Regions from separate parts of the Mesorhizobium sp. M0862 genome, predicted to be linked through region 1. Evidence: riboswitches for the same ligand, from Rfam matches in the RefSeq annotation. Region 1 holds a riboswitch; the other holds the start of a gene.
The links. Region 1 has a riboswitch for cobalamin ahead of metE (5-methyltetrahydropteroyltriglutamate--homocysteine S-methyltransferase). Riboswitches for the same ligand answer to the same signal wherever they lie in the genome.

Region 1 (7,824 bases):
CCTTGGCGCAGGCGATCGTCTCGTTGGCGAGGGCGGCGATCTTTGCCATGCTGAGACCCTCACCCATCAATTGCTGCCCGAGCCCCATAAGGCCGCCACCCTCTGGGTCGTCGCCATGATACTTCGCTACTAATTCCGAAGCTCCCGGAATGGCCTCGATCATGCGCGCGCCGGGACCGTCGGCCGCGTGGCTCCGCAGGAACCCCAGCATTAACCCAACGGCCTTCTCTGCGAGAGCCGGGCCGATGCCGGCACCAGTGGCGATGCGCGGTAAGATTTCTTCCATGCAGGGTCTCTCTCTCTTTGATTAGGTTTACAAGGGGCCGGTCCGGCGCCCCGCGCCCTTGGCCGAACCACAGTTGAACTCCACAAAATAGGCCAGCGGAAGTGCTATTGCGCCTAAAAGCGCCTCTGTCAACGCAAGCTGCGTCGGAAGTGCGTGTTTCGCAAACCGAAGATCATTGCAATTCACTTCATTACGCATTGGCAACCGCACAGTTTGCGTTGGCTCGCTTATGGGCCAATGCCCCCCGCCCGTCAAATGATGACGACAAACTGGTCAGCGCCTAGGATCTGTGGATCAAGGTGAGGCAGTTACAGCGGGTGGACCTGCTCGATCGCGGCGCCGTCGACACAAAGGGCTAGATTGGCGATACTGCGCGTGTTGGCCATGTCTTTCCTCGCGTGATGGGATGTTCGTGGAAGCGGAGCTATATGCCGGTGTGACGGTCCACAAAGGCGGAACGCCTATTCCGATACGACATCCATACTGTCACATAGACCGTCGCTGCTTAGGTATTGAAACCGCCATCGCTGGTGACATCACAATGTGCAGTCGGCGTGTGTCGATAAGGCCGATTCACGCAACGAATGAACCCTGACGGTTCAGAAGCTCACTTTTCGCAAGGCGTGCAGCGCACCTCGTGCAAGAGATTGCCAGTCTTGCGCATGCTGTGACTTTCTCAACCTTGGCTGAAAGATCGCAGTGACCGAATCTACGAAGCCGCCCTCAGGGCGTGCTTTGATGCATAAAACCGGTTGCCAACCAGGGATACTCCTCCTCCCTGAAGTCCAATCGAGAAGAGCGATCGCTTCCAAGAGGGTCCCAGCTCAGCTGCGAAAACAGGTGTGAGACCCCGTCCTCTCCCTCAAGCTGATCTAGCTCAGGGCGTTCATGAGCCGCAGATCGCATAATGGCTGCGTGGACGACGCAGGAAGACCAATTATGAAAATCCTATTCAGTACGATGGCTGTCACCTTGCTGGCACCCACCGCCTTTGCTGCGGATTCGATCCCCACCGACCTCAGAGATACGGCATTGGCCACCTTCACGGCTTTGCCATCCACCACGCCGACAGTCGCCAACAACCCGATCACCCCGGAAAAGATCGCTCTCGGCAAGGCACTGTTCTTCGATCCACGCGTCTCGGCGTCAGGCGTCTTGTCGTGCAATTCATGCCACAACCTGGCCACCGGCGGCGACGACAATCACGAAACCTCGATTGGCCATGGTTGGCAGAAGGGACAGCGCAACGCGCCGACTGTACTGAACGCTGTCTTCAACATCGCCCAGTTCTGGGATGGTCGTGCCGAAGACCTGAAGGCTCAGGCGAAGGGACCGGTCCAAGCCGGGATCGAAATGGCCAATACACCGGGCCAACTCATCGCCACTCTCAAGTCCATGCCGCAATATGTCGAGTGGTTCGATGCAGCTTTTCCGGCTGAAGCCGATCGGGTCACCTTCGACAACTTCGCCAAGGCGATCGAAGCCTTCGAGGCGACACTGGTCACACCTGCCCCGTTCGACAGCTTCCTGAATGGTGATGAGGTTGCCATGACTTCCGAACAGAAACAGGGCCTGGTGCTTTTCATGGACAAAGGCTGCTCGTCCTGCCATGCCGGCATCAACGTTGGTGGGCAAGCCTATTACCCATTCGGCCTCGTGGAACGGCCCAGCGCCGAAGTCCTGCCGGACAAAGACAAGGGCCGATTTGAGGTCACCAATGCAGCCGACGATTCCTATGTCTTCCGCGTGGCGCCGCTGCGCAACGTTGCACTCACCGCGCCATACTTTCATTCGGGCAAGGTTTGGGATCTGAAACAGGCCGTCGCCATTATGGGGACCACCCAGCTCGGCGTAGTACTGGCGGACGAAGAAGTTGACCTGCTTGTTGCCTTCCTCAACTCGCTGACCGGAGAGGCACCTGACGTCGCCTATCCCATCTTACCCTCAGAAACGGCGACAACGCCCCGGCCTGTAACGCAGATCTCAGGAAAATAAGGGCCAACTGGCTGCGGACTTGCAATCGAAAATGATTGGCGATTTTTACTTGGCGACACGAATTGCGACGTCCATCTCCGAATTGGCGGGACGCTAGCGATACCCGAACCCTGCCACCTCGCCCGTAGTCTGCGCGATCAACTGGGGGCGGACAGACGCAGCACCATATATTGTCGCTGCCTGAGCGAACGCGCCAAGCAGTCTACTTTGAGAAACGACGCCAGTCCGATTTGTTCGAGGCGCGGGGCCTGTATGTCCCCAAGGAACCGATGTTATAGCGTAGTGCCACATTTATATTTCTGCGGGATTAAGACACGTGCCGTAGGGAAATTGCACATTTGCGCCGAGTGGCTCATTTCCAAGAGTGTGATCGGTTTGGCATATTCCCGACCGACATCCGCCAGCCGGCAACTCCCCACACGCTGAGGAAGAGAGGCCTCACGCCTGCACTTTCTGCCGGAGCGCGCGTGCTGCAGCGACCATGTTAATGAGGGCAGGGCGGACCTCCTCCCATTTGCGTGTTTTGAGGCCACAGTCCGGGTTTATCCACAGTTGGCCGTCGGACAGTCGCTCGCGGGCAAGCATGACTAAGTCCGAAATCTCGCCGACTTCCGGGACGCGTGGTGAGTGAATATCATAGACGCCAGGACCGATTTCGTTCGGATATTTGGAGCTCGTGAAGGCGTCCAACAGTTCCATCTTCGAGCGCGACGTCTCAACCGAAATGACATCCGCATCCATTCCAGCGATCGCGTGAATGATCTCGTTGAACTCCGAATAGCACATGTGGGTATGAATTTGAGTCGCGTCCTTTACACCCGTTGAAGCGATCCGGAAACATTCGACAGCCCAGTCGAGATAGACTTTCCAGTCAGATTGGCGCAGTGGCAATCCTTCGCGAAACGCGGCCTCATCGATCTGGACCATCCTTGCGCCGGATCTTTCGAGATCCGTCACTTCGTCGCGGATGGCGAGCGCGATCTGGCGGCAGGCTTCGGAGCGGGGTACGTCGTCGCGAACAAAAGACCAGTTGAGAATGGTGACTGGGCCTGTGAGCATTCCCTTCACGGGCTTTTCCGTAAGCGACTGGGCGAATTGCCACCAGCGCACTGTCATCGGATTGCGCCTCGATACGTCGCCGAAAATGATGGGGGGACGCACGTAGCGCGACCCATAGCTTTGTACCCAGGCATGCTCGGTGAGCGCGAAGCCGGACAACTGCTCGCCGAAATGCTGTACCATGTCGTTTCGCTCGAACTCACCATGCACCAGCACGTCCAGCCCGATCTCTTCCTGCCAGCGAATTGCAGCCTCGATCTCCTTCTTCAGGAACGTCTCATAGTCGACATAGCTCAGCTGGCCCTTCGCATGAGCGGCCCGCGCCTTGCGTACCTGCGGCGTCTGCGGGAAGGACCCGATGGTCGTCGTCGGGAACGGCGGCAGCCCGAGTGAGCCGGCCTGGACTCTGGAGCGCTCGCCAAAAGCGCTCTCTCGTCGCTTCGCGCTGTCCTGAATGCTAGCGATCCGCCCCTGAACAAGCGGGTCATGGATCCTCGTGGATGTCACGCGCGTGGCGGCAGCCTCGGCAGACGCTTTCAACGCGCCTGCCACCGCATCCCTGCCTTGGGACAGGGCCCGGGCCAGCAAGACCAGCTCGTCGGTCTTCTGGGCCGCGAAGGCGAGCCACGACCTGATGTCCGCGTCGAGTTCCGTCTCCATGCGCAGATCAATCGGCACATGCAGCATCGAGCAAGAAGGCGCGATCTCGACGCGGTCCAAGGGCCAGCCGGCGACGATCGGTTTGATGCGGTCGAGAATGGCGGGCAGGTTCGCACGCCAGACGTTGCGGCCATCGATCAAGCCAAGCGAGAGCACCAGATCCTTCGGAGCGAGCCGAGCCACCGTTTCCAGCTGCTCGGGAGCGCGCACGAGATCAATATGCAGGCCGGCCAGGGGCAGAGAAATCGCGGTTTCGAGATTGTCTCCCAGCGACCCGAAATACGTAGCCAGCATGATCTTCAGCTCGGGCGCGGCTTTCGACAGCTGGCCATAGGCGAATTCGAACGCAGCTCGTTCGTTCGGGTTCAGATCGAGGACAAGCGCTGGCTCATCGATCTGCACCCAGTCGGCTCCCGACAGCTTCAGCCTCTCCAGAAGCTGCTCGTAAACCGGCAGCAGCCGCGGTAGGAGAGCGATGGGACCGAACCCCTCGGCAGGCGATTTCGCCAGCTTGAGGAAGGTGATGGGTCCAAGGATGACTGGGCGTGTGTGAATGCCGAGAGCTTTAGCCTCGAGGAAGTAATCGACCGGCTTCGATGACGAGAGGGCGAACGTCTGATCATCATCGAGTTCCGGCACAATGTAGTGGTAGTTGGTGTCAAACCACTTGGTCATTTCCATCGCGGTTACACCAAGTCCATGAGCCTCCTCCTGGTAACCAGCGTGTCCACAATCCTCCGTCTGACCCTGGTTGCCGCGCGCCATTGCGAAGTAGATGTCAAGTGGGACCTCGCCGCTATTCCAGCCGTAACGGGATGGAACGGCCCCGACCATGGCTGCGGTGTCGAGCACATGGTCGTAAAGCGAGAAGTCGTTCGACGGGATTTTCGACACGCCGCGATCGCGCTGCTCTTCCCAGCTAGCGGCACGGAGCGCCTTCGACGTCGCAAGAAGGTCGCCAGCGGACGATGTTCCGGACCAGTAGCTTTCAAGCGCGAATTTCAGTTCTCGCCGACGACCGAAGCGCGGCACGCCGAGCGTTGCTACAGGAATTTGCTGAGAGACAGTCATGTCATACCCCGATGATTGGGGCGTCGGTGACAAGGAAGGCGCTAGCAGGCCGGCATCAACGCCGGGTTGCAGCGGCCACCGAGACACCCCGCCCGTGGACGTAATTCGCGTGGCAGGCCTCCTGGCTCGCGGGGTTGGCTCGCCGCTAACAGTTGCGGGGGCAGCGCCGGCATCGCACCGGCTTCCCTCTTAGCTCCGCTGCGGCAGCACCGTACGCGAGAACCACAACACGCAGACAATCACAGCAACCCGCTCTTTGTCAATGACGCATAATGAAATGTTTATGTCGTTATATGGTCGCGTTTTACGCCTTTGTCTAACATTGTGAAATATTCAGTCTGCTGCCCGCATTCGGCATCGTGGGACGTGATCGCAAGTCAAGTCCGACGGACGCCGCGAGTTCTCCGTTACGTCAGGAACCTTACTGGCCTTCCCCAAGCTGAGCTTCTGGAAAATGCTGGTGACGATCTGGATGACGGTGAATGCCGTCATGGCAAGCACGCCTTGCACCGCTCCTCCAGCGAGCTTCACGGCAGCAGCATGGGTCAGTTCTCCGAAGCGAATGGCTGTCGCTATCAGCGAGCTTTGATACAGTTCCGCCACTGCGGTCATCGCGTCAGTAGGGCGGCTGGTTAGTTGCCCGCGCATCTACAGCAACCCAGCCCCTTCCGCCTCGCGGCGCAAATTCTGCCTTGGCCTTGGGCCGATCTGCTGGATCACCAGGCCGGCCGCCAGCGAGCCGAGATCGCCGCAATCCTTCAGGCTGCGTTCGGTCGTGTAGCCGTAGAGGAAGCCGGCGGCATAGAGGTCGCCGGCGCCGGTGGTGTCGACCAGTTCGCGGATCGTTGTCGCCTGGATGGTGACGGTCTCGTCACCGCGCACGATCACCGAGCCTTTTTCGGAGCGGGTGACGGCGGCAATCTTGCAGTCCTTGCGGATAGCCTCCAGCGCCTCGTCGAAGGATTTGGTCTGGTAGAGCGACTTGATCTCGTGGCTGTTGGCAAAGACGATGTCCACAGTGCCCGAGCGCATCAGCTCGAGGAACTCGTCCCGGTAACGGTCGACGCAGAACGAATCCGACAACGTCATCGACACTTCGCGTCCGGCCTCGTGTGCGAGCTTCGCCGTCTGCCGGATCGCCTCCTTGGCGCGCGGCGGGTCCCAGAGATAGCCCTCGAAATAAGTAACCTTGGCGCCCGAGGCCTTCTCGGCCTCGACGTCCTCCGGCCCGAGTTCGATGCAGGCGCCGAGATAGGTGTTCATCGAACGCTCGCCGTCGGGAGTGACGAAGATCATCGAGCGCGCCGTCGGCGGCTGTCCCTCAAGCGGCCTAGTGTCGAAGGCAACGCCCTGGGCATGGATGTCATGGGCATAGATTTCGCCGAGCGGATCGTTCGACACCTTGCCGAAGAAGGCAGCACGGCCGCCGAAGCTGGCGACGCCCGCCGCCGTGTTGCCGGCGCTGCCGCCCGAGGCCTCGATCGCCGGCCCCATGCGGCTGTAGAGCAGCTCGGCGCGCTTGGTGTCGATGAGGTTCATCGCACCCTTGATGATGCCGTTGGTCTCGAGAAAAGCGTCGTCGCACTGGGCGATGATGTCGACAATGGCATTGCCGATGCAAAGCACGTCATAATCGGGCATCAATGTCTCCGCCAAAAAACCCGAACCGGCTTCTCGTCACGCCTGCCAGGCGCGGGTCCGCGGTGGGAATGGGCTTTCCGCTTGTCAATCCGTTCGCCGGTCTCACGGGGCGGCGAGTCCTGCCTCGCGACGCAATTCGTCTGCCCTGTCTGTCTTCTCCCAGGTGAAATCAGGCTCTTCACGGCCGAAATGGCCATAGGTCGCTGTATTGCGATATATAGGGCGTAAGAGATCAAGCATCTTGATAATGCCTTTCGGTCTGAGATCGAACAACTCAAGAATGAGGCGCTCGATCCTGCTTTCCTCAACCCTGGCTGTCCCGAACGTGTTGACCATGACGGAAACCGGACTGGCCACGCCGATTGCGTAAGCAAGCTGCACCTCGCACACGTCCGCAAGTCCGCTAGCGACGATGTTCTTTGCGACATAGCGGGCTGCATAGGCAGCCGAGCGGTCAACCTTGGACGGGTCCTTGCCCGAGAAGGCGCCGCCGCCATGACGACCCATCCCGCCATAGGAATCGACGATGATCTTGCGTCCAGTGAGACCGCAGTCGCCGCGCGGCCCGCCGACTACGAACCGCCCCGTCGGGTTGACCAGAATTCTGATGCCTTCCGTCTCCAGGTGGGTAGGCAGGACAGGCTTTATGATTTCCTCAATGACGCCCTCGCGGACAGTCTCTTGCGAGACCTGCTCGTCATGTTGCGTCGACACGACGATGGTATCCAGGGCGACCGGGCGCAACCCCTCATAGCGCACTGAGACTTGGGATTTCATGTCAGGACGCAACCAGCCAAGCTGTTGTGCCTTCCGGACATACGCCTGCCGTTTCGTCAAGCGATGAGCGAGCTGGATCGGCAAAGGCATCAGGGTATCGGTTTCGCGGCATGCGTAGCCGAACATGAGGCCCTGATCTCCCGCTCCCTGCTGGAGGTCTTGCCCTCTTCCCTCGTCAACGCCTTGGCTGATGTCGGGCGACTGCTCGGTGAGGGCATGAACGACGGAGCAACGCCGGCCGTCAAAGCCGACGGCCTCGTCGTCGTACCCAATGTCGAGAATCGTATCGCGCGCAACTTGGCTGTAATCCACCTGGGCATCGCTGGTGATCTCGC
Region 2 (7,824 bases), on a different contig from region 1:
GGATCGCGTCGATGCGCCCCATATGACCGTACCAGCCCTCGCGGCTGGAACGTTCCTCGATCATGAAGCCGAGCGACAGGCCGGGCATATGGCCGCCGAGCAGTTCGAGTTCCTTGCGGAAGATGATCTCTTCGGCACGCCGCGCGCAGTTGACGAAACCGACATCGGTCCATGGCGCGCAGTCGTTCAGCCAGCGCAGCATCGACATCATCGGCGTCACGCCGGAGCCGGCCGAAATGAACAGGTATTTGGCCGCCGGGTGGCTGTGCAACGAGAAGTCGCCCGCCGGTCCATAGGCCTTGACGTGCGAGCCGGGTGCCAGATGGTCGAACATCCAGCGCGTGCCGATGCTGCCGGCCTGCGCCTTGATCGTCACCGCGATCGAAAACGGCCGCGATGGCGACGACGACAGCGTGTAGGTGCGCATCAGCGGCCCGTCCGGTGTCGGCAGTTCCAGCGTCAGGAACTGGCCCGGCTTGTAGCGGAACCAGGTCTGGTTGTCGGAGCGGAAGGTGAAGGTCTTGACGTCGGGCGCCTCGTCGCTGACGCCGATCACTTCCAGCACCTGCAGCCTATCGTTCCACGGCGCCATCTGGTCGAGATGGCGATAGAGCCCAAGATCCGTCATCGCATTCATCCTCTGGTCCCTCTTCGCCTGCTCCAGCTCACGCGACGCTGCGCAGCGCCGGCCGGCCGCCTTCGGCAAGGCGCGGGCCGATGAAGGCCGCGTACCATTCGACGAACTGGATCACGCCGCCCTCGTGCAGCTCCGAATAGGGGCCGGGCTCATAGGCCGGAGACAGGATGCCAAAGGCGTTTTCCTCGACGATGCGGCGGTCCTGGTCGTTGGTCTCCGTCCAGACATGGGTGAGCTCCTCAAGGTTGTAGTCGACCCCCTCGACCGCATCCTTGTGCACCAGCCACTTGGTCGTCACCGCGGTTTCGGTGGCGCTGATCGGCAGCACCCGGAAGGTGACCGCATGGTCGATCAGTATGTGGTTCCAGGTCGTCGGATAGTGGTAATGCATCAAGGTGCCGATGCGGTCGGCGGCAACAGTGTCGGACAGGTTCTTCGTCACCGCGCGCTTTCCGGACATCGTGTAGCTGACGGCATCGCGCAGCAGCGGCGCGCGGGTGGCGCGGTATTGCCCGGCCGGATCGATGCGGAACTTGCTCGGCAGGCCCGCCGCCTCGCATTTCGCCCAGTGCGCCAGCATCTCCGGATCGCTGTCGGCGCCCTGCACGCCGGTCACCGTCGGCGCTTCGGGGAATGTCTTGCACAGCTCCGGATGATTGCCGGCGCAGTGATAGCATTCGCGGTTGTTTTCCCAGACCAGCTTCCAGTTGCCCTTCTCGATGATGGTGCTCTCGAAGGCGACCTTGGCTTCATTCAGCCGGTGCGGCTTGAGGTAGGGCTCTATCATGGCGCGCATCGGCGCAAAGTCGGCAGGTTCTTTCGCCAGGCAGATGAAGATGTAGCCGCCGACGCTCTCGCAGGCGACGGGCTTCAGGCCGAACTGGCTCTTGTCGAAACCGTCGGCCATCTGGCGGGCAAACAGCAGCCGGCCGTCAAGCTCGTAGGTCCACTGGTGATAGGGGCAGACAAGCTTTGCCGCCATGCCCTTCTCAGTGTTGCAGACACGGCTGCCGCGATGGCGGCAGGAATTGTGAAAGGCGTTGATGTTGCCCTTCTGGTCGCGGACCAGCACCACCGGATAATCGCCGATCTGCACGGTGATATAGCTGCCGGGCTTCGGCAGTTCGCAATCATGGCCGATGAACAGCCAGTCGCGATACCAGATGTGCTCCATGTCGAGCTTGAAATAGTCCGGGTCGGTGTAGAAGGGCTGTTCCAGCGAAAAGCCTTGCTTGCGGCCGTTCAGGAGCCTCAGCATGTCGTTGCGCGTATCCATAGTTCTGTCCTCGTGGTTTAAGGACTGAACTTGGTGGTGATGGAGGAAGGATCGGACTCAGGCCGGCGCGGCGCCGGACATGCACTATCCACCTCTTGACCGCCCACCGCGATCAGTCGAGTCTATGCATCTCGGGCTGGTTTCCGGGCTCTGGAGTTGTCCTTGCGGACCATCGCGACACCTTCCCAGGCTCTTGCCCAGTGGTCTCCCGTTGCGACTTCAACTCCACCACCGTTGCGGGGGCAGCGCCGGATTCTGACCGGCTTCCCAATTCTCCGCTGCGTCGTCACGAAGCGGCACCTGAGATGCGATCATCTAATCACGGCAGCGATCGCGACGTCGGCATGAAAGCGACATCATATCCATGCGGCGCGACACGCGCGGCATACGCCCCGCCGACCACCGAAGGGCTGAGATCCTGTCTTGCGGCGCTATCATCGCCGTTTCGAATCGCTGCGGATCCAGTTCCGATCGGGGGCAAAAAGGGCTCAACGGTATCGAAAAGTTACTATTAGCAATCTCTAATCGAACCGAACGGTTCGTTTCTGTTGACAATGCGTGCAGGACGGTGTGAACGACGGCCCGGAAACCGACACCGGAGCGAACCACTCGGTTCGACATAAGCAACTGAAAACAATACGATAAATGACCATAGAAGAACTTCCTGGCACAATTTCAAGGTGCAGGACCGTGGTCCACACGGAACAACTTCGTGATTGGAAACCAGCCTATGGCTTTCCCACATCGGGGCTGTCCGAACGACGCGAATTCCTCCCAAGACACGCCGCTAGACGGACAGACAAACTGGAGTCCTAAAAATGAAAAAGATCATCCTCACTGCCGCAGCCGTTTTGGCGATCACCGGCAGCGCCTTCGCCGGTAGCGACAATTACGGTTCCAATGGTGCGAACCAGCCAGCCGTCTCGGTCGACAGCTCGTATACGGCTTCCATTCAGAAGCCGGCGCACGCTGACAAGCAGCCTGTCGTTCAGGGCGCCGACCGCGACCTCTACGGCAATCGCTGATCCCGACCAAAGAAGGGCGGCTAACCCGTCGCTCTCGGGATCCCAAAAAATTCAGGAGTATTTGAAATGAAAAAGATCATCCTTGCTGCCGCCGCCGTTTTGGCCATCTCCGGCAGCGCTTTCGCCGGTAGCGACAACTACGGTTCGAACGGCGCCAACCAGCCTGCGATTACGTCGACCGATAGTGGCCATACGGCTTCGGTTGAGAAGTCGGCTCCAGCCGAGCAGGCGCCTGCCCACGGTGCCGACCGTAACCTTTTCGGCCGCTAAAAGCCGGTTTCCAGCACGTGGCGGGCTTATCCGCTGCAGCTGGCGGCATCAGAAAAATTCAGGAGACTAAAATGAAGAAGATCGTTCTTGCCACCGCAGCCGTTCTGGCTGTTTCGAGCGCTGCCTTTGCCGGCAGCGACAATTATGGCTCCAATGGCGCCAACCAGCCGGCCGCTGCCGTCGACACCACCCGCACTTCGTCGACCGGCACCAACTCGGCGGTCTACAAGCTGCTGAACTCGTCGAACGACCAACAGAAGTTCGTTCCTCAGAGCAGCGACAGGGATCGGTTCGGCAACAACTAACAGCCGAAGCTTAAAAAAAGAGCGGCGGGCCTGGCCCGCCGCTCTTTTTTCATGCCTGTACGACGCAGCTATCTCAAGCCGCCTTCACTTCCACCGGCTTGAGCGAGAAGGAGTGCCCATCGGCGTCGAAGATGTGCAGGTCCCCGGCATCCGCGGTCAGTCGCAGCTTTGCCCCGCGCTTGACCTCGACATTGCCGGGCAGCTTGGTCACCAACGGCAGGTCGGCGCGGCCGATATCGACATAGACAAGCTGCACCTCGCCGAGTTGCTCGACATAGTCCACCACGCCCTCGAAAAGATATTCCGCGCCGGTGGCGGCCGACAGATCCTCCGGCCGCACGCCGAAGCTGACTGCCGCACCCTTTGCTGACGCCGGCGTTGCGATCGGCACCGTTGCCTTGCGGCCGCCGACATGGCTGACGATTGTCGGGTTGCCCGTCCTGTCGATTGTCGCCGGCAGGATGTTCATGGCCGGCGAGCCGATGAACTGGGCAACGAACAGATTGCCGGGCTTCTTGTAGAGGTCCATCGGCGTGCCGACCTGCTCGATATGGCCGTCCTTCAGCACGACGATGCGGTCGGCGAGCGTCATCGCTTCGACCTGATCGTGGGTGACGTAGATCATGGTCGTGGCAGGCATCGATTCCTTGAGCTTGGCGATCTCGATGCGGGTCGCGACGCGCAGCGCCGCGTCGAGATTCGACAGCGGCTCGTCGAACAGGAACACTTTCGGATTGCGCACGATGGCGCGACCGATGGCGACACGCTGGCGCTGGCCGCCCGACATCGCCTTGGGCAGGCGGTCGAGATATTTGGTCAGCTGCAGGATTTCGGCGGCCTGCCGCACCCGCTTGTCGATCTCGGCCTTGCTTTCCTTGCCGATCTTCATCGAGAAGGCCATGTTGTCGTAGACGGTCATGTGCGGATAGAGCGCATAGGACTGGAACACCATGGCAATGCCGCGCTTGGAAGGCGGCACGTCGTTCACCACCTCGCCGGCGATCTTCAGCTCGCCGGAGGTGATCTCCTCAAGCCCGGCGATGGACCGCAGCAAGGTCGACTTGCCGCAACCCGACGGGCCGACGAAGACGATGAACTCGCCCGACTTTATGTCGAGGTCGATGCCGTGGAGAATGTGCAGATTGCCGTATGATTTCTTCACCTGTCTCAGCGTGACATCGGCCATAATTTCCTCCCAGTGATTTCCCTAGAGAACCTGGATTTCCTCAAAAAATCCAGTTTCGTCAAAAACTCAGTCGATGCGCCCGAACCAGGCGCCGTAGCCGCCGAGGCGGATGGAACCTGTGCCGGATTGTCCCGAAAAACCGTGCCCGGCCAATGGCAGCAGCGCCTGACCACCGAGATCGACCTCGGCCGGCTTGCTGGCCAGATTGAAGACGCAGACGATCTGCTCATTGCCCTCACGGCGGGTGAAGGCGACGGTGTCGCCCTCGCTTTCGATGAACTCGATGTCGCCTTTGGCCAGGGCCGGATGCTGGCGGCGGAAACCGAGAAAGCGCCGGTAGTGCTCGAGCAGCGAGGCCGCGTCGCCCTGCTGAACATTGACCGCTTGCGACAAGTGCTTGCCCGGCACCGGCAGCCAGGGCTTGGCCGTCGAAAAGCCGGCATTGCTGGCGGTTGCATCCCACACCATCGGCGTGCGGCAGCCGTCGCGGCCCTTGAATTCGGGCCAGAAGCGAATGCCGTAGGGGTCCTGCAGATCCTCGAACTGCAACTCGGCTTCGCCCAGCCCAAGCTCCTCTCCCTGATAGAGGCAGACCGAACCGCGCAGCGACATCAGCAGCGCCGAGATAACCTTCAGATAGGCGGCCGGGTCGGCCTCGTCGGCGGCCCAGCGCGAGGCCGGACGCATCACGTCGTGGTTGGAAAAGGCCCAGCACGACCAGCCGTCGCTGGCGACCTTGCCGAAGGCTTCCAGCACCTGGCGCACCTTGGCGGCGCTGATCTTTTCCGGCGCCAGGAAATCGAAGGAATAGCACATGTGGACGCGTTTGCCGCCGGCGGTGTAGGCGGCGACCACTTCCAGCCCACGCTGCGAATCGCCGACTTCGCCGACCGCGGCGGCCGCCGGATATTCGTCGAGCAGCGCCCGGAACCGTTCGAGGAAGGCAAGGTTTTCCGGCCGGCTCTTGTCGTAGATATGGTCCTGGTAGTTGTAGGGATTGACCGCAGGTGCTGTCTGGTCGTTGCGCTCTTCGGGCGGCAGCGGCGGATTGTTCTCCAGCCCCTGGCTGTGGAAGTAGAAATTGATGGTGTCGAGGCGGAAGCCGTCGACGCCGCGCTCCAGCCAGAAGCGGGTGACGTCGAGCAGCGCGTCCTGGACTTCCCGATTGTGGAAGTTGAGGTCCGGCTGCTCGGACAGGAAATTATGCAGATAATATTGCTGGCGGCTGGTGTCCCACTGCCAGGCCGAGCCGCCGAAGATCGACAGCCAGTTGTTGGGCGGCGTGCCGTCCGGCCTGGCGTCGGCCCAGACATACCAATCGGCCTTGGGATTGCTACGGCTGGCGCGGCTCTCCTTGAACCATGGATGGTTGTCGGCGGTGTGCGACAGCACCTCGTCGATCATCACCTTGAGGCCGAGGTGATGGGCTTCCGCAACCAGCGCGTCGAAATCGGCGAGCGTCCCGAACATCGGGTCGACGTCGCAATAGTCCGAGACGTCGTAGCCGAAATCCTTCATCGGCGACTTGAAGAAGGGCGAAATCCAGATGGCGTCGACGCCGAGCGAGGCGATGTAGGGCAGCCTGCGGATGATGCCCTTGAGGTCGCCGATGCCGTCGCCATTGGAGTCCTGATAGGAGCGCGGATAGATCTGGTAGATCACCGCGCCCCGCCACCAGTCGCGATCGACGGCGAGATCGGGCTTCGAGGTCGCCTTCAAAGCGGCTTGCATAAGTCTCAACCTCCTTTGACCGAGCCGGCCAGCAGCCCGCGGACGAAATAGCGCTGCAGCGAGAAGAACACGATCAGCGGCACGATAATGGTGACGAAGGCCGATGTCGTCAGGATTTCCCAGTCGCCGCCGCGCGAGCCGAGCAACGCGTTGAGCTTCGCGGTCAGCACGATCTGGTCCCCTTCGGTACCGAGGAAAACCATTGCCACCAACAAATCGTTCCACACCCACAGGAACTGGAAGATTGCAAAGGACGCCAGCACCGGGAAGGACAGCGGCAGCACGATCTTGACGAAGATTTCGAAATCGCTGGCGCCATCTATGCGCGCCGATTCCATGATCTCGCGCGGCAGGCCGGCAATATAGCTGCGCAGGAGATAGATGGCGAAGGGCAGGCCGAAGCCGGTATGCGCCAGCCAGATGCCGAGATAGGTTTTCGACGGCACACCGAAGAAGATGCCGACGCCGTTGTAGATCTTCAAAAGCGGGATCAAGGACATCTGCAGCGGCACGACCAGCAGGCCGATGATTGTGGCGATCAGCAAGGCGCGGCCGGGAAAACGCATCCACGCCAATGCATAGGCGGCGAAGGCGGCGATCAGGATCGGGATGACCGTCGCCGGGATGGTGACGGTCAGCGAGTTTATGAACGAGCGGCCGATGCCCTCCGAAAACAGCACGGTCTTGTAATTGTCGGTGGTGAATTTCGGTGGCGCCGACGAGGCGTAATAGACGCGCTGGCCACGGTCGCCTTCGAAAGCCTTGGGCGAACTCATGACGAACGTTCCGTCGGCATTGAGCTGCAAGGTCACGCCGTCGCCGAGATCGGCAGTGGTGCCGGCCGGATATTGCGTCGGTGCCGCCGACTTGACGCCGAAGGCGCTGATGTTGCGCGCAGCACCGTCGCCGAAGATATTGCCGGCAAGCACGAACTTGCCGTCCTTCTCGACCTGCGCCGAGGCCGGCGGCAGGCGGCCGGCTTCAGTCTGGCTGGAGCTGGAGAACGAGTTCCACCAGCCCGAGGCGATGATCTGGTCCTTGTCGCGCAGCGACGAGACCAGGATGCCGAGCGTCGGCACGGTCCAGACGGCGACGAAGACAAGCACGGCGATGTGGACGCCGAAGCGGCTGGCAAAGGACTTTCCGGTCGCGACGGCCATCTCAATGTCCTCCCGTCTCTTTGTTCGCCTGGCGGATGTTCCAGACCATGATCGGGATGACCGCGATCATGATGATGATGGCGATGGTGGCGCCGCGGCCGAAATCGCCGCCGCCGCGGAACATCCAATCGAACATCAGATTGGCCAGCACCTGGCTGTTCCATTGGCCGTTGGTCATGGTCAGCACGATGTCGAACACTTTCAGCACCAGGATGGTGATCGTCGTCCAGACCA

Region 2: another riboswitch for cobalamin. It lies ahead of NKI15_RS21690 (aromatic ring-hydroxylating oxygenase subunit alpha); the one in region 1 lies ahead of metE (5-methyltetrahydropteroyltriglutamate--homocysteine S-methyltransferase).

The regions. Positions count from the first base shown of each region.
Region 1 is NZ_JAMYOJ010000030.1:32,860-40,683, forward strand. It holds gene NKI15_RS29045 (hypothetical protein) at 1-286, opposite strand, end outside; gene NKI15_RS29050 (cytochrome-c peroxidase) at 1,226-2,281, shown strand; gene metE (5-methyltetrahydropteroyltriglutamate--homocysteine S-methyltransferase) at 2,720-5,071, opposite strand; cobalamin riboswitch at 5,166-5,313, opposite strand; gene NKI15_RS29060 (hypothetical protein) at 5,405-5,674, opposite strand; gene NKI15_RS29065 (adenosine kinase) at 5,720-6,712, opposite strand; gene metK (methionine adenosyltransferase) at 6,815-7,824, opposite strand, start outside.
Region 2 is NZ_JAMYOJ010000015.1:25,294-33,117, reverse strand. It holds gene NKI15_RS21695 (FAD-binding oxidoreductase) at 1-628, opposite strand, end outside; gene NKI15_RS21690 (aromatic ring-hydroxylating oxygenase subunit alpha) at 666-1,913, opposite strand; cobalamin riboswitch at 2,031-2,232, opposite strand; gene NKI15_RS21685 (DUF680 domain-containing protein) at 2,732-2,938, shown strand; gene NKI15_RS21680 (DUF680 domain-containing protein) at 3,005-3,208, shown strand; gene NKI15_RS21675 (DUF680 domain-containing protein) at 3,280-3,513, shown strand; gene NKI15_RS21670 (ABC transporter ATP-binding protein) at 3,587-4,699, opposite strand; gene bglA (beta-galactosidase BglA) at 4,766-6,430, opposite strand; gene NKI15_RS21660 (carbohydrate ABC transporter permease) at 6,436-7,590, opposite strand; gene NKI15_RS21655 (carbohydrate ABC transporter permease) at 7,592-7,824, opposite strand, start outside.